Alloacidobacterium dinghuense: one gene and its partner. The main gene of each other region encodes a partner of the protein of the gene in region 2 in a complex. Links are inferred from orthologs where the notes say so. Each region holds a gene or a part of one and is shown on either strand. Other genes may lie near its edges. The genes, in order: H7849_RS08480 and accD.

Region 1 (7,931 bases), 2.9 Mb from region 2 along the record:
ATGAACCTCGGCCCAGTGCTCCGGTGTAATCGGACCAAAGAGCTTGACCCACAGGGGCAACAACCAACGGCTTGTGTTCTCCGCTGACATCGTGGCCGTCGATTCAATAAGAATGACCACGATGCCGATCATCGCCGGAATCCAGTGCAGAAAGAGATTGAGTCGTCTACTAGGCATGTGTCCTGAGAAAAATCGCTTCGCTAATACCGCGCAACAGTAGGATCAACAAGCGCGGACCAGGCATCGATGCCCCCACGCAGTGACTGAGCCTGTTCAAAGCCCTGGTTCCTCAGCCATACGGCTACATTCATTGAGCGCACGCCATGGTGGCAAATCGCGACAATGCGCGTTTCAGGATCGAGTTCCTGATTCGCGCGTCCGGGCACATCGCCCATCGGCATCAGGATACTGCCATCGATGCGGGCCACAGCATATTCCGCTGGTTCGCGAACGTCCAGCAGCACAACCTGCTCCCGCTCTGGCGAAGAGATGAGCGAAGAAAGTTGTGAGGGAGTGATTTCGTAATCGACCATATATTCAGGATACATGGTCCGACACGTAAATTCTAAGCCGCGAAGTCTCGCGTCAGGTCTATCTCGGGGGCGCAGAGCCTGCCGCTACATATTGCTGCGGAGGAGTGCTTCCGCTCGGCGTTCCCTGTGGCGAAGATTGCGGCGGAGTAGACGGCTGCTGCTTCGTCTGAGTCGAACCTGAGTCCGTCCCAGTTCCAGTCGGGAACTGCACCGGCCCCATCACAGGGTGATTCTTATCATCGTCCGTGGGCAGCGTTTCACCCGGCAGCCGCAGGCTCGGCGGAGCTTTCGGCGCATTCTGCTTCGCCTCATCTGCAGGGTCCGAATCGCCCATCTTGACCGTGCGTACATTCTGAGCAGTCGCAGCCGCGGGATTGGCGCTCCAGTAATCACCCATTTCGTTATCTGCGCGAATTACCGGAGGCTTGCCCACCTCAGCTACTTCAACGCGAATGACGCGATTGCCGTTAATACGCACAAACTCCACCGGCTTCGGCGCTTCACCGTAGATCCATTCTTCAAACGGCATCTGCCCCTCGCGCTCGCGTACCTTCTGCTGCGGCTGCCCCATCGCGTAGACCACCATTTCGGTGCTCATTCCCACAAGCACCTCGTGGTCGAGAATCGCCTGCTTTAGCTTTGGCGGCAGCGTATCCGTGTAGGCTACGACAGGCGACTTCAAGCCGAATCCAAGCAGCGGAGCGAGCAGCGCTTCGACCGTTTTGCCGGAGACTTCCGGAACAGCATGCGGAAAGACGAGCGTGAGGCGCGAGCCGACCGGCTCCTGTCCGTCGTCCTTAACCACCGGATTCGTGTTCACCGGGTCCATGCCGATAGACACGTGCCGCAGCCATTTGTGCTTGTGGTCAGGGCCGCCATTCAATTGCAGGATGATCTTGTCGTCTTTGATCTTTACGTCTGAGATCACGCAGCGATCGCCCGCTTTGGCGGAGGTGCCCTTCTCGTTGAGCGCATTCATATAATCGGAGCCGCTCGGCTGCATATCCCCGTTCGCATGCAGGGTCAATCCCTTGCTGCCAAGCGGAAGAGGCCGCATGGCAAATCCCTGCTCGGCAGTCAGGAAACGAATGAGTTCCTGCTTGCCGCGTTCAGTCAAAGGATCGGTGGGAAGAGGAATGTTGGTAGGGTGAAACTCGAGATAGTGCCCGCCCACGCCTTCCGGGGTAACAGTCATTACCTGAGATGTCGCCGTGACAGACAACAACAAAACCAGCGCAGCCGCGCCAGCCGTAATTCGCAGCATATTCCCTGCTGCTTCTCGCAACAGGCGCCGACTCTTCGTGCCATGAGTTGCGAACCCCTGCATCGTGAGGCCCTCTAAATCTTACGGTCTATAGGATGGCCCTATTTAGCGGCATTTGCAAGTCCCGGCGTGCCGAACCGTGCATAGATTGTTTTGAAATGGGAGAAAACGGAACACTATGAAGCAATTCCGGAATCCTCTTTCGGAACTTCCGGCGCAGGCTCACCATCTGCTTTTGTTTCTGCGATTTGAGTCATGGTTCCATTTGAGGAGCCGAACGCCGGCAAAATCTGGACCAGTTGCGGTTCCGATGGCGACTGTATCCCCATAGCCGCCTCATGTTGCCGCCGAGCGACGGCGTCCAGATCAACCGGAATACCACCCGGCACGATCACAGGCTGGGCATAGCGATGGGCATAGTCGCGCGTGACTTTCACCAGGATTATCGTGAGCACAGGCAGCACGAACACGGCAATGGCGCTGCCTTCAGGACCGTATCGACCTCCGGTCAGCCATAGTGGCCCCAGGGCATTCGTCGTAATCACCGGATTGAAAACAGTCAACCCGCTCACCGGCAGCCCGAACAGCAGACCCATGCTTGCATTCCAGGCAAAGTGCAATCCCCAGGGCAGCCACAGAGCCCGTGTGCGCAGATACGCAATCGAAAACATCCAGCCCGCAAGAATCGTAACCAGGGTGCTGGCCGCGCTGGCATTCGTATTTGTCAAATGCATCACGGCAAAGAGGACTGACATCCCGAGCGTCGCCAGCGTCGGCCCGATCGCATCAATCAACCGCTGAAACGCATACCCGCGGAATGCAACCTCCTCGGCGAGCGCCGCGACAGCCAACGTCAGCAGGCTCATCAGGAAGACAAAAAACTGGTGTCCGTTCGTCCAGAACCGGATCACCAGACTCCCGATGAGCGCCATCGGCAGCACACAGGCCACAACACCGCCCCATCCCAGTGCAGCACCGAGCGCAAACTCACGCTTCCAGCCCTCGCGCCGCGCGAGGCCCATCGTTTTTAGCGGTTCGCGCTGGCTCTGCCCGGCGTATCCCATCGCTGCATAACCGACCAGCAGCAGAAAGAGCAGAATGATGCTCTGCACCAGGAGAAACGAATCCCCGGAGCTGAGGCCATTAGCCGCGCGCAGAGAAATCTGCTGCGCGAAAACAAAGTAAAAGGCAGCTATGGCGAACCAGCTGAACGAACGGAGACGTCCCGCAGCCTTCATTGGGATACTCCGTTAGCATTCTGCCGGGATAGCAAATTGATGGAAACCGCCATTATGACGTATAAAACTGCGCGATGTTGCGGAACTTCTCATAGCGGCGCGCCAGCATCTCTTCAACTGACAGAGCCTTCACCTCGTTAAAGTGCCAGCTCAGTTTCTCCGCCAACAATTGTGCAGCCTGTTCTGCGTCCGCCTGCGCTCCGTCCCGAGGCTCAGAAACGATGTCATCGACACAGCCCAGCGCCTTAACATCCTGCGCCGTAATCTTCAGCGCTTCCGCCGCATGCGCGCGCTTGCTCGCATCACGCCACATGATCGAAGCGCAGCCTTCCGGCGAGATCACGGAGTAGATCGCGTTCTCCAGAATCAGCACGCGATCCGCCACCGCCAGCGCCAGTGCACCGCCAGAGCCACCCTCGCCCGTAATCGTCGCAATCACCGGAACTCGCAGCCGCGACATCTCAAACAGGTTCCGCGCAATCGCCTCGGCCTGCCCGCGCTCTTCCGCGCCAATTCCCGGATTTGCCCCCGCGAGATCGATAAATGTAAAGACCGGGCGCGACCACTTCTCGGCAATCTTCATCGCTCGAAGTGCCTTGCGATAGCCCTCGGGATCAGGCGATCCAAACTTACGATGGATGCGGTCCTTCACGGTGCGCCCTTTGAGGTTGCCGATGACCATGACCTCTTCGCCACGGAAACGCGCCATCCCGCACGACATCGCCGCATCATCGCCAAAGCCGCGGTCGCCGTGGATCTCGCTGAAGTCAGTGAATATGCTTTCGATATAGTCCATCGGATACGGACGCTGCGGATGCCGTGCCAGCTCCGTTTTAACCCACGCCGCAGGCGAGGGCTCAGCCACCGCCTGAATCTGCTCAACACTGCCTGCCTGCTCAGTCATAGACGCTGCAAGTCTTACTTTTCGATTGTATGGGTGGAATGGATTCGACACAAACAGAACGGTCTGCTCACTCTCCAACGATCCGCCGCCAGAGTGTATCCAGCAATGCGCCTAGCAGGTACATAAGACCCGCATTTACAACTAAACCCGGAAAAAGCAATCGCGGATTTGTCTGATACCAAGGCGTCGATAGCAGGACAAAAGGAATCCAGTCTAAGCCAACATTGTCCGGCTTTGTAGTGATGGCGGTATATGCAAAAACGACTACAACAACGAGGACATAGATCGTGGCAACGCAGCAGCCTCCTCGATTAACCCGATCCCTCAGAATGGTTTTCAGACCCATCGTCGGTTCTCTAATCGACAGCCTGCACCATGCCGCGCCCCAGCAACTCCTCAGCGCGATCCATGAACGCCCGATCCGCCCCAACCGTAACGCCGACAGGCTCCATCATCACGCAGAACTCGCCCCTCTGCTCCAGATTGAGCATCAACTTTCCCGGTCCCGGTGAAGCAGTAATCATCTGCCGCAGCTCAATCAGCGTCGCCTCGCTCGCCCGCTCCAGGGGCACGCGAATCCGAATATTCTGCGGCAGTCGCACCTTCACATCCTCAAGCGCCTGAATCGACGACACCGCCAGCTTCGGCGCAGCATCCTCCTCCGCGCGCAACAGCCCGCGCACGAGTACGGGAACCTCGATCTTTAGCGTTTCTTTCAGCCGCTCATAGTCCTTCGGGAAACAGATCAGATCGATCTTGCCCATAGCATCTTCGAGCGATGCCTGCGCATACAACTCGCCCGACCGCTTCGACTTCGCCACCTTCAACCCGACAATCACGCCCGCAATCGCCGTGTCCGGCTCCATGGGCTGCCCACGCCGCCCATTGCTCGGCGAAGGCTTGGCTTCAAGGGCTGTCGCCGTATCCATTACGCCCGGCAGATTCCGCAGCTTCTCCGCATACTTGTCCAGCGGATGGCCCGAAACAAAGAACCCAAGCACTTCCTTCTCAAACTGCAAGCGCTGATGCTCATCCCAGTCTGCAAGATTGGGCAATTCATCCGCCTTCGCCGCAGTCGCGGGATGATCGTCGAAAATCCCGAACAACCCATGCTGACCCGCTTCGAGATCCCGCTGCGTCTTCTGCGCCCGCTCAATCGCCTTGTCCACCGAGGCCATCAACGCGACACGCCGCCCGAACGAATCCAGCGCCCCGGCCTTGATCAACGATTCAATCACGCGCTTGTTCATCAATCGCAGGTCGACTTTCTCGCAGAACTCCCAGAACGAGGCGAAGGTCTTTCCTTTCTCTGCCAGTTCATTCCGCGCTGCGAGAATCGAATCAATCGCGTTGCGCCCGACATTCTTGATCGCCGTCAATCCAAAGCGGATCGCCTTGCCATGCGGCGTAAAATCCGCGTCACTGAAGATGACGTCCGGCGGCTCGACCGGAATCTCCATCTCGCGGCATTCCTTGATGTACTTGACCACGTTCTCCGGCTTCGAGATTTCCGACGTCAGCAATGCCGCCATAAATTCCACCGGGTAATGCGTCTTCAGGTACGCCGTGTGATACGCGAGTAGCGCATACGCCGCTGAGTGCGACTTGTTGAAGCCGTATCCTGCAAACTGCTCCATCAGGTCAAAGACCCTGGTGACCGTATCTTTCGGAAACTTATTCGCTGCGGCGCCCGTTACAAATCGCTCGCGCTGCTTCGTCATCTCCTCAAGATTCTTCTTGCCCATCGCGCGCCGCAGCAGATCCGCTTCGCCCAGCGAGTAGCCTGCAACTGCATTGGCAATCTGCATTACCTGTTCCTGGTAGACGATGACGCCCAGCGTCTCCTTAAGAATCGTCTCCATCGGAGGCAGATCGTATTCCACTTTTCTGCGACCCCACTTGCGCTCGATAAAGTCATCGATCATGCCACCCTGAATCGGCCCCGGTCGATACAACGCATTCAAAGCCGTCAGGTCTTCCACGGTCGTCGGCTTGTAGCGCCGCAGCACATCGCGCATACCACCCGATTCAAACTGGAAGACGCCTGAAGTCAGCGCGCGATGAAAGACCTTTTCATACGTCGTCTGGTCGTCCAACGGAATCGTCGCCATGTCCACGACTTCATCCCGATTGCGCTTGATCAGCTTCAGGCAATCGTCGATGACCGTCAACGTCGTCAGCCCAAGGAAATCCATCTTGAGCAGACCCATCTTCTCCACCGCCTTCATGTCATAGGCGGTCACAATTTCGTCGTTCTTGCTGCGCGATACAGGAACTAGATCCGTCAGCGGACGAGGCGCAATCACCACGCCTGCCGCGTGTACCCCCGCTCCGCGCACCAGCCCTTCGAGCTTCTTCGCCGTATCGATCAGCTCGCGAATCTGCGTGTTCGAGTCGTAAGCCTCCTGCAACCCCGGCGAATCCTTGAGCGCGTCTTCAATTGTCACGCCAATCGTCGTCGGCACCAGCTTCGCGATGCGGTCCACGTCGCCATACGGCATATCCAGCGCGCGGCCCACGTCCTTGATCGCCGCCTTCGCCGCCATCGTGTTAAACGTGATGATCTGCGCAACCTGCTCGCGCCCGTACTTGCGCGTGACGTACTCAATCACCTCGCCGCGCCGGTTCATGTCGAAATCGATATCGATATCCGGCATCGAGATACGCTCCGGGTTCAGGAAGCGCTCGAAGAGCAACGCATTCTGCAGCGGATCGATATCGGTAATCTCCATCACGTAGCTGACGAGCGATCCTGCCGCAGATCCACGCCCCGGCCCTACCGGAATACCCTGCTCGCGCGCATAGCGAATGAAGTCCCACACGATCAAGAAATAGCCGGGAAACTTCATCTGCTTGATGATCGAAATCTCCCGCTCCAGCCGTGCTTCGTATTCCGAAATAGGCTGCCGCAGCAGCCCGCGGTCCTGCAAATGCCGTACAGCAGTGTCCAGCCTCTTCCTGAAGCCTTCGCGGCAAATCTGTTCAAAATAGCTGTCGATGGTGTGCCCGGGCGGCACAGCAAATTCCGGAAACGGATTATCGACCTTGTTGAGCTTCAGACTGCAGCGCTCAGCAAACTGCATCGTGCGGCTCACGACTTCCGGAGCATGCGAGAAGAGCTTGTCCATCTCCGCCGCTGTCTTTACATAAAACTGATCGGAATCAAACTTGAAGCGCTTGGGATCGTGAATCGACGACGCCGTCTGCACGCACAGCAGAACTTCATGCGCATGCGAGTCGTCCTCGCAGAGATAGTGGCTGTCATTCGTCGCCACCAGCGGTATGTCTAGTTCCTTCTCCAGTCGAAACAGGTCGGCATGAATCTTCTTCTCAAGCTCCAGCCCCTGATCCTGAATCTCGAGAAAGAAATTGCCCTTGCCGAAGATCTCCTGATACTGTCCCGCCGTCGCGCGGGCCGCTTCGTACTTCCCCGCCATCAGGTTTTCGCACAGCTCGCCTGCCAGACAGCCCGAGAACCCAATCAACCCCTCCGAGTGCTCCGCCAGATACTTCTTGCTCACGCGCGGCTTGCGATAAAACCCATACAGCGAAGCCTCGGAGGTAATCCGCACCAGATTGCGGTAGCCCTCTTCGCTCTCCGCCAGCACCAGCAGATGGTTATAGTCATCGCCCTGCGGATCGGCGCGGTGATCGTCCTTCTTGCAGATATAAAGCTCGCAGCCCAGAATCGGCTTCACGCCGCGCTTCTTCGCCGCATCGAAAAAATGTACCGCCCCGTAAATATTGCCGTGGTCAGTAATGGCAACCGCCTGCTGGCCGATATCGGCCACGCGATTCACCAGTTTGTCCACGTCGCAAGCCCCGTCCAGGAGCGAATAGTCGGTATGCAGATGCAGATGGGTAAATTCAGCCATGGGGATATGACTATTTTAGTTCCACAGCACTGATCGCTTCAGGAGAAGCAAAAGCGCAAAACTTAGATGAAATGAGGAAAACGAGTGACGAAATTGGTGCGGGCCGTACACGCTGTC
Region 2 (6,473 bases):
GCGTTCGGAGTTGTTTGCTTTCCTTCTTTCCATGTCATATGGGCAATTCTCTCGGCCGTCGCGCTGCAATCCATCAAATGGCTCCGCGTCCCTGCGATCGTTCTTGCCGGGCTGATTATCGCGTCGACGCTTACGACGGGATGGCATTACGGCACCGATGTGATCGGGGGCTTTTTCATGTGCGCGCTTTCTCTAGCGAGCGCAAAGGCGATCCTCCGACTGCAAAGTATTAAAGATGCCGAAGCGTTTGCTTCCGCCCGATAAAATCAATTGGCACCGCTCGTTTCAAGCTCGACATAGTCGATTCCGGCTTTATCGCCACCGCTCGGCAGCCCGTCAATGCGAATGGTGTCGCCAGTCTTCAGAGTCAGCGCCGGCGATGTATGGCGAGTACTCGTGTGCCCGTTCATCTTGGGTGAGGGCAGATCGTCGTCGGCTACCCAGGCATCGACAAGCTTGCCGTTCACATAAAGATGGAATTGAGCCGTGCCGTCATTCTGATCGAAGTATTGCGTAGCGATTGCGTATTCGCCATCAGCGCGTTGGACCGTGAAACTTACCGAGCAGTCTGTAGAGCGATCGCATGTGACCGCTTTGCCTCCGGAGGCTGTTTCCCATGGTGATATTTCCACTGGGGTGTAGCCGTCGAGCTCCATTAACTCGGCCTCGATACGATTCGGATGATGACCTGCGCGGCCTTTTTCGTCGGGTATGCCTGATGTTTTGAGGAACCATTCGCAGATGGCGTCACGCCAGACGATTGCGTGTCCTGCCTGATAGATGAGTCGTTGCAGGACGTCTTTGTACCGTTCGTCATCGACGCGACCCTGCAAAGTCTTCCATTGCGTGATGAGATGGGCAGCCGCCTCGGCGCCTTCGTAGTGTGAGTCGTAGATGTGTTGAATGACGGTTTTTCCGGAATGCAGCTTGTACGTGTACGAAACGTGGTGCATGAAGAGAAGCAGATTGTCCGGGCAGCTTGCGAGGGATTCATACATCGCGGCTACGGGTTCGTGATACTGGCCGATGTAGCCCGTTCCTGTGGCTACGGTACGATCCATGCCGATGCCGTCGTGGTCGGCGCGGTGCCACTGGCCCCAGCCGTTGCGCTCCGATGATTCGATACCCGGCCCATAATGCACGCCGATGATGTCGGTCATCGTGCCTGCGCCGAGCGGCCCGGTATAGCTCTCATAGATATGCCAGGAGGCGAGCTGCATGGCGGTGATCGTCTGAACTACGAGCGGATCGTTGCCGAAGGTTAGTCGCGTCCACTCTTCAGCGATCGTCTGTGGCGAGAGATCAGGGTCCCAGGCGAGGCGGCCGAATCCATACAGATTTGCCATGGCTAGTGGATGCTCCAGCCAGTTGGCATCGAGGCCAACGTTCGCGACTCCTACTATGCCGCCCAGCGGACGCTGAAAGACCTTGCCAGCGAGGATGTCTTTGACAGGTGTTGGGGCGGGCTTGGCGTGAAGATCAAAGTCCAACACCTCTTTCCACATCGGGATGAGGAAGCAGAGATGGCGCTGCTGGCCGGTGTACTCCTGTGTGATCTGGACTTCCATTGCCTCGTTCGTGTGTTCGAGACCGCCGAGCAGCGGCGAGACTGGCTCGCGCGCCTGGAAATCGATCGGGCCATGCTTGATCTGGAGCACGACGTTGTCGTCGAATTTGCCGTCGAGCGGATGGAAAATGTCGTAGGCGGCGCGGGCGCGATCGGCCTTCGGGTCGCGCCAATCAAGATGATGGTTGTAGACGAATGCGCGGTAAAGGACGACTCCGCCGTGGGCTTTCAGGGCGCGGGCGAGTACGTTTGCTGCGTCGGCTGGCGTACGGCCATAGCTTGAGGGGCCAAGCTGGCCTTCGGAATCGGCTTTGACGGTAAACCCTGCGAAGTCTGGTATGAGTCTATAGATTTCGTCTGCTTTGCTGCTCCACCATGCTTGAACGCGCGGGTCGAGCGGATCGAACGTATCGAGCTTATCGACCGTCTGCGGGCTGGCGATGTTGACCGAGAGCGCCATGCGCACGCCCCATGGGCGAAAGGCATCGGCAATGCGAGCCAATTCTTTGAGGGAGGCATCGCTCAGGACATCGGGAGCAGCGTTTACGTTGTTTACGTTACAGCCGTTGATGCCGACCGAAGCAAGCAGCCTCGCATATTCGTTGACACGTGTGAGATCGGCGCGAACGTGACCATTGTCGAAGAAGATGGATCGTCCAGCGTAGCCGCGCTCGATGCTTCCGTTGAGATTGTCCCATTGATCGACCCATCGAATCGGCTCGGCTGGTGTTTCCCTGTCGTCCAGGTTTGATACGTCCTGAAGCTGCGCGACGCGGCTTAGCAGAGCGAACGTGCCGTATAAGATTCCGCTCTCGTCGGCTCCGGCGATCACGGTGTAGGCGTGGCCGCGATGATGAACGGTCTTTAGCCAGAAACCGTCTCCGGTGACCTGGCCAGATTGCAACTCAGAAAAGCGCGACCGCAGATCTGTAACTGTGCCGAGCACAAATGCGTTTTCGTTCGGCAGCTTCGGTACTTCGCGCAGTGTTCTTGCCAGCATGCTTTGGATGCCGCGTGTCAGCTCTTTTTCTGCGCTGGACGCGATGAGACTGTGATCGAGCGAGACTGCAGTCTGAGGCAACGAAGCATATTGCTTGAGGGCATGGGGATCTTTGATTGGCGCGTACCGCAGCCACGCAGCCTCTCCTGTTTCGGCCAGACATTCCGTGGCTCTTAACAGAGAAATTGCCAGAAATAGGAGAAGTCGCAATTTCAAGCCCGCTGCTCCGATTGAAGTAAAGCGATTTTCTAAGGAATCATACTCGTTCGCGAGATCAGCTGTCCTGAGCGGGCTCGAGGCCGGGGTATTCGGTAGGAGTGTATTCCGTGATCGACTTGAAATCGTTGATGAGGTGCGCCTGGTCAAAATAGCCTAGACCGATTGCGAGTTGCGCCCAGTCGAGACGTTTGCCCGAGTGCATTAGCTCCAATAGTTCATGCAGGCGATAACGACGAATGACCCACTTCGGGGTCGCTCCGACATAGCGGCTGAAGAGTCGCTGCAGGGCACGCGCACTCATGCGGGTGCGCGCGGCGTAGTCGTCGACCGTGAGAATGTCTGGCTCGTGAAGAATGCGCTCGACCAGTTGTCGCGCCAGGTCCACCTTTTCATCGGGCGGCGGCTTGCGTTCTGTCAAAAAGGCATCGGCAGCAGCAGTCATTTCACTTTCATTGTTCGTGTCGAGAATTACCCTTTCGAGGGCCTTGACTTCACGACCGAAGACTTGCTCGACAGGGATTGAACTGTTCGCCAGCGATGAAACGGATTTGCCGAGAAAAGGAAAAAATCCGCCGGGGGTAAATTTGATGCCGAAGACATGAGACTTGCCATCGAGCACGCGTGAGAACTTGCTAGTCGATATGCCCCATGCTTTGCTCTCCGATTTTTCGAAGACTATGTGGACGTTGGGATGGGGCAGGCTTTCGACCAGCCGTGGTTCGAGGCCACGCAGGTCCCAGCTCACCATCCAATAGTGATCGATCCATGTCGCGAGTTCTGGAGCTGCGCATAGTCGGGCATGGCGGAACTTGCCAGCCGCTGGCGGAGGTCGCCGTAGGACTCCGCGCGGCTGGCCCAGCTCCGGATCAAACGACTCTTCGTTCTGATATTCGGCAGGTTTAATGGCTGCAGACTCCTGTCGCGTTTTTCCAATCAAGGACGCAGCTTCCAGTTTAGATTGTGTGGCGAGGAAGATTTGGATATGCCAGAACTATTCATTCGCAAATCGATCGAGGTTCATGCCCAGGCGGAAGCGCTGTGGAAGGTGCTGACGGAGAATGAGTTCATCACTCAATATATGTTTGGCTGCGTGGCAGAGACGGACTGGAAGCCGGGTTCCCGCCTGCTGTGGAAAGGCGCGGCGGACGGCAAGCTCTATGTGAAAGGTCAGGTGGTAGCAGTGGATGCGCCGTGGCGGCTCGAATATACGGTGATCGACCCGAATAACTCTGCCTTTCCGGATATTCCGGAAAATTACCTGACTATGATCTACGAGATCAGGAAGCGCAGTGAGGGAGGCGCGACCTTTGAGATCATTCAGGGGGACTATTCCAAGGTAGCCGAAGGACAAAAGCGCTATGAGGACACCCTGAAGGGCGACGACTTCATCCTTGTGAAGATCAAAGAACTCGCGGAGGGACTGCAAGTCGCTGCATTTTCATAACTTGGAAATGGCTTGTTGCAGTGTGCGTTCTTTGTCTGGCGACCAAGGGCCGGAATCGTGCCACAAGATGTTACCGTGCTCATCAATGATGACGACGTAGGCATCGTCCGGTGCGGAAAAGTGGACGGCATCTTTCCATGCCTGCGCGTTTTCCATGATGGGCGCGAAGTGCTTCTGCTGGTCGGGAGTCAGGGTGCTGCGCATGTTGTGGACGATCATGCCGCGGACAAATCCAGGTGCCCCGGCCAATACCGGCATTTCGTAATAGCCGATCTGTGGTTTCGTTTTGAGCTGCGCGGTTATGCCCTCGAACCATGGTTTACAGGCATCGCCCGATTTCTTGCTGAAACCAAGAACCAGAATCGTTCTGGATCCCGGCGCTGGCGGTGGCAAGCGCAGAGTGTCATTCGCGAGGGTAGGGCCGCTGAACGACGGAATGGTTTGTGCTCCGGCCGGCAAGCCTGTCAGCAGTGCACTACCGAGACTGGCGAGAATTGCGAATCTGGACTTCATGGATGTCTCTAATGCTTCATGAAGTCAAGGGCGCGGATCAGGTACGGCTTCATGTCCTTGCGGTTCACAACCGCGTCGAGGAAGCCGTGCTCCAGCAGGAACTCTGAGCGCTGGAAGCCTTCAGGAAGCTTCTGTCGGATTGTCTGCTCAATGACGCGCGGGCCCGCGAATCCGATGAGCGCCCCCGGCTCGGCGATGTTCAGGTCACCCAGCATGGCAAAGCTGGCTGTCACCCCGCCAGTGGTCGGGTCAGTGAGAACTGAGATGTAGGGAACCTTGGCTTCATCGAGACGGGCAAGCGCTGCGGAAATCTTCGCCAACTGCATCAGGCTGACGATACCTTCCATCATGCGCGCTCCGCCGGATGCGGCAACAATGACCAGTGGTCGGCGCATGTCATAGGCACGATCAACTGCGCGAGCAATCGTTTCGCCCACGACTGCTCCCATGCTGCCGCCGATGAAGGCGTACTCCATCACCGAGAGAACGACGGAATGCGGGCCGAGCTGGCCCAATGCATTAATGATGGCGTCGTTGAGGCCCGTATCATGCCGAGCTTTTTTCAGGCGCGATTTGTAGGACTTAAGATCGCTGAAATTCAGCGGATCGGTCGACTTCAGTTCGGTGTCGACGATTTCGAATCCCGGTTCGAGCAGCATTTCGATGCGCGCCCGAGCACCAATGCGGAAGTGATGGCCGCACTTGGGACAGACATAGGAGTTGGCTTCAAGATCGGCTTTGAAGATGACCTGATCGCAGTTCTCACACTTGATCCAAAGTCCCTCGGTGCGAACTGTTTTCTCTCCGCCGCTCTCGATTTTGTTTTCCTGCCGCTTAAACCAGGACATGCCTACCCTTTCTGTCGCTCACTAGTACTCCACGCCACGCTGTGCCAGAATGCCCTTCTGGTAAGCGTGTTTTACCTCGCGCATTTCCGTAACGGTATCGGCGATCTCAACCAAGGATGGATGCGCGTTGCGCCCGGTGAGCACAACATGCACCATCTCGGGCCGGTGCTGCAGCGTTTCTGCAACCTTGGTGGGATCAAGCATGCCGTAGCTGATGGCGTAGTTGATCTCATCAAGCACCACCATGTCCCACTCACCGGAAAGAATGGCTTTTCGTGCTTCTTCCCATGCTTCTTCCACCATGCGGATGTCTTCCGGATCAGTCTCTGCTCCGCCGATCTTCACAAATCCGCGGCCCATCTGCTTGATGACAAAGTTGCCGTTGAAGGCATCGACAGCGTCGAGTTCCCCGTAATGCCAGGATCCCTTGAGAAACTGCAGCATCAGCACTTTCAGGCCGTTGCCGACAGCGCGCAAAGCCGTTCCCATGGCCGCAGTCGTCTTACCTTTGCCCGGTCCCGTGTTGATCAGGATCAGCCCCTTGCGCGATTCGGTCATACCCCTCAGTGGCCCGTGTGATACGGATGCCCAGATAGGATTGTAAACGCCCGGTAGAGTTGCTCGCTGAGGACTACCCGAGCCAGTTCGTGCGGCAATGTCATTGTCCCAAGCGATAACAGCAGGTTTGCCTGCCTGCGGGCGTCGTCCGACCAGCCGTCGGCAGGACCGATGGCGAAGACAATTTTTTGCTGCCCTTGATCGCGTTGTTTGCCCAGCAACTCGGCAAATTGTTCCGATGCGAATTGTTTGCCTCGGCTATCGAGCAGCACCAGATAGGGCACGGTACGGGAGCGGTGACGCGAAAGGGTTTGAAGAAAAGCA

Evidence for each region.
Region 1: the proteins of accD (region 2) and H7849_RS08480 are in contact, whole or in part, in a solved structure (PDB 8UXZ), measured with the Escherichia coli proteins. The link is inferred for Alloacidobacterium dinghuense from one-to-one orthologs.

What each region holds. Positions count from the first base shown.
Region 1 is NZ_CP060394.1:2,090,797-2,098,727, forward strand. The notes cover bases 2,014-4,966. They hold H7849_RS08480 (acetyl-CoA carboxylase carboxyltransferase subunit alpha), read right to left. Parts: upstream 3,940-4,966; coding sequence 3,088-3,939; downstream 2,014-3,087. Other genes in these bases: H7849_RS08475 (CPBP family intramembrane glutamic endopeptidase), read right to left, coding at 2,014-3,035; dnaE (DNA polymerase III subunit alpha), read right to left, coding at 4,296-4,966. Also shown: H7849_RS08460 (VanZ family protein), read right to left, coding at 1-177; H7849_RS08465 (rhodanese-like domain-containing protein), read right to left, coding at 201-548; H7849_RS08470 (hypothetical protein), read right to left, coding at 592-1,797; more of H7849_RS08475, read right to left, coding at 1,974-2,013; more of dnaE, read right to left, coding at 4,967-7,814. UniProt on the Escherichia coli protein: Component of the acetyl coenzyme A carboxylase (ACC) complex. First, biotin carboxylase catalyzes the carboxylation of biotin on its carrier protein (BCCP) and then the CO(2) group is transferred by the carboxyltransferase to acetyl-CoA to form malonyl-CoA.
Region 2 is NZ_CP060394.1:5,037,080-5,043,552, reverse strand. What follows is about bases 3,672-6,473. They hold accD (acetyl-CoA carboxylase, carboxyltransferase subunit beta), read right to left. Parts: upstream 5,592-6,473; coding sequence 4,752-5,591; downstream 3,672-4,751. Other genes in these bases: H7849_RS20980 (23S rRNA (pseudouridine(1915)-N(3))-methyltransferase RlmH), read right to left, coding at 6,155-6,473; cobO (cob(I)yrinic acid a,c-diamide adenosyltransferase), read right to left, coding at 5,613-6,149; H7849_RS20995 (hypothetical protein), read right to left, coding at 4,225-4,743; H7849_RS21000 (SRPBCC family protein), read left to right, coding at 3,769-4,230; H7849_RS21005 (helix-turn-helix domain-containing protein), read right to left, coding at 3,672-3,723. Outside these bases: H7849_RS21015 (phosphatase PAP2 family protein), read left to right, coding at 1-264; H7849_RS21010 (alpha-glucuronidase family glycosyl hydrolase), read right to left, coding at 267-2,783; more of H7849_RS21005, read right to left, coding at 2,842-3,671.